One region of the Athalassotoga sp. genome, then DNA from elsewhere that is predicted to be linked to it. Evidence: riboswitches for the same ligand, from Rfam matches in the RefSeq annotation. Region 1 holds a riboswitch; the other holds the start of a gene.

Evidence for each region. Region 1 has a riboswitch for cobalamin ahead of cobO (cob(I)yrinic acid a,c-diamide adenosyltransferase). Riboswitches for the same ligand answer to the same signal wherever they lie in the genome.
Region 2: linked by a shared signal. The riboswitch ahead of ACP5NR_RS01245 (ABC transporter substrate-binding protein) and the one ahead of cobO (cob(I)yrinic acid a,c-diamide adenosyltransferase) in region 1 are both predicted to bind cobalamin.

Annotation. Positions count from the first base shown of each region.
Region 1 covers NZ_JBMFWB010000003.1:87,489-89,888, reverse strand. Annotated here, with positions in the region: gene ACP5NR_RS01790 (cobyric acid synthase) at 1-837, opposite strand, end outside; gene cobO (cob(I)yrinic acid a,c-diamide adenosyltransferase) at 851-1,363, opposite strand; cobalamin riboswitch at 1,439-1,611, opposite strand; gene ACP5NR_RS01780 (ABC transporter substrate-binding protein) at 1,768-2,067, shown strand; partial or broken gene ACP5NR_RS01775 (oligopeptide/dipeptide ABC transporter ATP-binding protein) at 2,030-2,209, shown strand.
Region 2 covers NZ_JBMFWB010000002.1:98,587-100,986, forward strand. Annotated here, with positions in the region: gene yqeK (bis(5'-nucleosyl)-tetraphosphatase (symmetrical) YqeK) at 1-11, shown strand, start outside; gene ACP5NR_RS01240 (hypothetical protein) at 14-1,030, shown strand; cobalamin riboswitch at 1,130-1,297, shown strand; gene ACP5NR_RS01245 (ABC transporter substrate-binding protein) at 1,387-2,274, shown strand; gene ACP5NR_RS01250 (FecCD family ABC transporter permease) at 2,271-2,400, shown strand, end outside.

The DNA.
Region 1 (2,400 bases):
ATCTCCATCCAATTTTCCATTTTCAATGAAGTGAACACGGGTATTCCAAAGCAAAGGATCGAAATCGTCGAAGTTTGAAATATGTGGAAGATGAATTACATCAACCGAAAGATCGCCTTCTCCATCTTTTTCCCAATCTATCATGGAATCTTCTTCCGGTATTTTGTGCTTGATGTAGGGCATAGTTCCAAAAAATTCGATGTTATACTTTCTCGCGAGTCTTTCAGGATAATCTTCAAGCAGCGACTTGTCTCCCATGAATTTGTTGAAAATATATCCTTTGACAAATTTCTTTTCATCTTCTTCGAGTAATTCAATTGTTCCGGTTATTTGAGCGAAAGCGCCGCCCCTTTCTATGTCAGCGACAAGAATCACTGGGGCATTTACCGATTGGGCTATTTTCATGTTGACGATATCGCGATCTTTGATGTTTATCTCCGCAGGACTTCCGGCACCCTCTATTACGACCAGATCATGGGTATTCATCAAAGCACGCAAAGCATCAACGCTTAGCGAGAGCAATTCGGCTTTTTTCGATTTCATGTAATCTTTTGCACCTGAATACCCATAGGGCTTGCCAAGCACGATGATCTGCGATCCGTTCGTCTCGGGTTTCAAAAGGATTGGATTCATCTTTACCGAAGGTATCTCTTCACACGCTATCGATTGAACGTATTGAGATCTTGCCATTTCACCGCCTTCTATGCTTACGGCCGAATTCAAAGACATGTTTTGAGATTTAAAAGGTGCAACCGTCAATCCCATCCTTTTGAAATGTCTGCAAAGGGCTGCCACGATAAGAGATTTTCCAACACCGGAAGATGTCCCCTGAACCATCAAAACCGACACATCATACCTCTATGCCAGTTCTTTGCCCGACGCCTTTTGTGTAATAATGCTTTACTTCGTGCATTTCGGTCACAAGATCGGCCATATCCATTATCTTTTGAGTTGCGTATCTTCCAGTCAAAACTACCTCTGTGTTTTGAGATTTTGAATTCAGCAAATCGATGACATCTTTTTCGGAGATAAGGCCAAGGTAAACAGCCACATTTAACTCATCAAGTATGACAATATCGTATTTTCCGGAAGACACCTTTTCTCTTGCCAGATTCAACGTCTTTAAAGCGGCATCGATGTCTTTTTTTTCGGGCTTTCCTATTATGAATTCCGGTAGTCCTCCTTGAAAGAATTCTATTTTGAGTTCTTCAAAGGCTTTCATCTCGCTTGTGTACCTGCCTTTGACAAATTGGATAAATGAAATTTTGAGCCCCGCTCCGAAAGCCCTCATGCACAAACCTATTGCAGCCGTTGTTTTTCCTTTGCCATTTCCCGTGTAAACTTGAATGTATCCCTTTTCCAATTCAATCACCTTCCTAAAAAAAATAAAGACCGACAAAATGTCGGCCGATTCCCTTTTGATCATGCCAATACTTCCTCGAGTTATGGTCAACAGGCAGGTCTTCTGGCTTCCGAGTCATTCTCCCTTTGCGCCTTCCCAGTTTCCCAGTGGCATCTTGCAAAGATCGTCTTCGGTTACAGCGGCGGGACCGCGTCGGTTTTTCACCTAACTTTCCTTTTGAACAAAGTACCTGTTGAATGACATGCTCCAACCACTTATAGAAGTAGGGGCTTCTCGCTCAATAGCACTCCTGTGCTAAGTATCAACGAACTATCCCCGTGTGCCCCACGGTTCTCAAAATCATGACCAAGTATGTGTAATACTGATTATAGCGTAGCACCTTAGAAAGGAAATGTCAAGATGTTATATACCAAACAAAATTCAAATTTCGACAGGACGGTAAAACATGGACCTTTCACATTCGAAAGAGTGTAAATTTTGCAAATGGAGATCCGCTGAATGCCGATGCTGTTGTTTATTCGGTTGAACGTGTCTTACAGTTGAAAAAATCTCCGGTTTGGCTTTTCGAGTCGCTTGGTCTGAATTCAGACAACATGAATGAAATGGTAAAAAAGATTGACGATTATACCGTTCAGATGAACCGACTTCCTCGCTTGATGTCACAACAAAGACAAACTTGTAGGTATACCCGGGAGCGTTCCTGATCTCGTCAAACCTCCGGCCGGATGTAGATTTCATTCAAGATGTCCTTACGCAAAGGAAATATGCAAAGTGGAAGAGCCTCAATTTTTTGAAATATCAGAAGGTCATCTTGTCAAATGCCATTTTCCTTTGAACAAAAGATGATTTGATCCGTCTAATGTAGTGAAATACCCCCTATCCCCCTTAATTATAGAAAAGAGCCCTTTATTAGGGCTCTTATTTTTTTAAAAATTATATACTGAACCAGTTTTAAATTCCGAATAATCGCTCCGGCAGGTGTCCCTAATGGCAGGTAGAAAAAACAGAGATTAGGGATCAGACATTAGAGAAATTTG
Region 2 (2,400 bases), on a different contig from region 1:
TAAGGGGATAAAATTGAAAAATTTAATTCTTGTCTTATCCGTAATTTCTCTGGCATTTGGAATTTTTATTTTTTCTATTTTGCTTTATCCTTTTTTTCAAATGGGATTTAGCACCATAGCAAATGAATATCCAAACTCTAAAGTTTACATGCTTTCTTTGATAGTAGACAATTCTGGCATTTCTTCCGTAGAGATAGTCGGCATGGATCTTACGACTAAAAATCTTGTAATAGTAAGTGTTCCAAAAGACCTTACGTTTAACGGACAGACTATCTCAAACATTTATCAAACGTACGGGATAAAAAAGATGGAAGAGGCCATTGAAAAAGGAAGCGGAATTAAACTTACAGATTACATGATATCAACGAAAAGTAGCCTTAAAAATTATGAAAGCGGGTTAAATTACAACACCATAGGTGATTTTTTAAACAACCTTGAAAAAAATTCCAAATTAGGAGATCCCATCTCGATCTTTTATGCTTTCAACAGTTTTTCGAATAATTTCACAAGTACCATAACACTCACGAGATTCATAAGACTTTTGAGATTTATCCAGACAAAGCCGGTTATTTCAACCATATCTTATCCTTCGATCTATCTCAACGGTTCTATTGTAACGGATGAAGGAGAATTGAAAAATTTTTCGATGGAAATGGAAAATTGTGCTCCATTTCATAATCCGTTCTCTATAAAACCTGTGATCGTGAATTGTACCGGTGAAGACACGTCAATTTTTTATCAAGATAACTGGGGTAAATGGTCTAAGAACGGCTACAATTTTGAGATAATTCCCGAAACATGTGACGACTTTTCTGGAGAAAACCTTGTGCTTGTCCTTTCAGATGCCGCATGGAAGACGTCTGCGCTTAAGTCTGCTTTGTCAAAGATATACCCTAAATTGGATTTTAAATTTATGAACGAAAATGATCCGAACTTTTTGAAAAATTACTACATGATAAGCAACTGGGCTGCTTCAAACAGGTATTACACGCTCGGAAATTATGATTTTGTAGTTTTGCTTGGATCTTAAACTATACTAAATCTCTTTTAAAAGTGAAATGCAAATTTAATTTTGGCGGAGAGCAGGATGAAGTGCACAACTCAACTTGAATTAGTTCTGATTTTGTGGTAGAATTTTTTTGAAACAGGTTTTGAATAGGGAAGTTCGGTGAAAATCCGACGCGGTCCCGCCACTGTAACCGGAAACGATGTCTGCAAAATGCCACTGGGAAACTGGGAAGGCGCAGATTGAGGATGACCCGGAAGTCAGGAGACCTGCCTGTTTCGAATCGAACCTGATTTAACACTCGGGAAAGTGTTTGGTATGGTAAAAATGGGAACCAGCCGACTTTTTGTCGGCATTAATTTTTTTAAGGAGGGATTTTTGTGAAAAGATTTGTCGTTTTATCGTTGATTTCAGTGCTTTTCGTAATGGCAGTCTTTGCGTCTTACTATCCTGTGACACTCGTTGATGATGCAGGTAATGTGGTAACCATTCAAAGTACACCGATGAGGGTTATCGATGCCGCTCCATCTGTAACGGATTTCATGTTGAAACTTGGTTATGCCGACAGAATAGTGGGCGTTACACAGTATGATGCTTACACAAAGGCACAGAACATAGGGTTACTTTATCCTCTTGATCTTGAAAAAATAATTTCTTTGAAACCGGATATAGTTTTTCTCTTCGGTGGCTTTCAACTTCCCCAATATGCAAGCCTGAAAAAATTAGGCGTAACGTCTTTTGTGCTGAATGCCAACAGCCTTAACGGTGTTTACCGTGACGTCATGGATGTTGCGACTATCATGGGAGATCCACAAAGAGGAGAAATGCTTGTCAACAAATTGCAATCTGTGGAATCAAAGATTGAAAATGCCGCTTATACAATCCCGCTCGATAAAAGACCAACCGTTTTCTATGGAACACCGGGAAAAGAAATATGGACGGCTGGAATGGGTTCTTTTTTAAATGAGATAATATCTTTGGCCGGTGGTGTGAATATAACAGGTAATTATGCCGGACCAAATGGTTGGTTACCTGTCAGTCCTGAATTTGTTGTTGCCCAAAATCCGGATATAATTTTGGTTCCATATTATGTGTCCGGAGGAGAAAAGGCTGCGATAGAACAGTTTGATACATATCCTCCATTTGCAGATCTTAAAGCCGTCAAGATGGGACATGTCTATGCGATAAATGGGAATATCGCATCCCAGCCGAATACCCAACTTATAGATTTGCTTCAGGAGATTTACGATATTTTCCAGAAATGGTGAAAAATTCAAGGGAAAAGATCTTTTGGATCGCGCTTCCCTTTATTTTGATATTCATCCTTGCAAATATCGCGTTTGGCCCCGTTTACATACCTGTACTTGAAGTTTTCAAAGCACTTGTCGGAATGA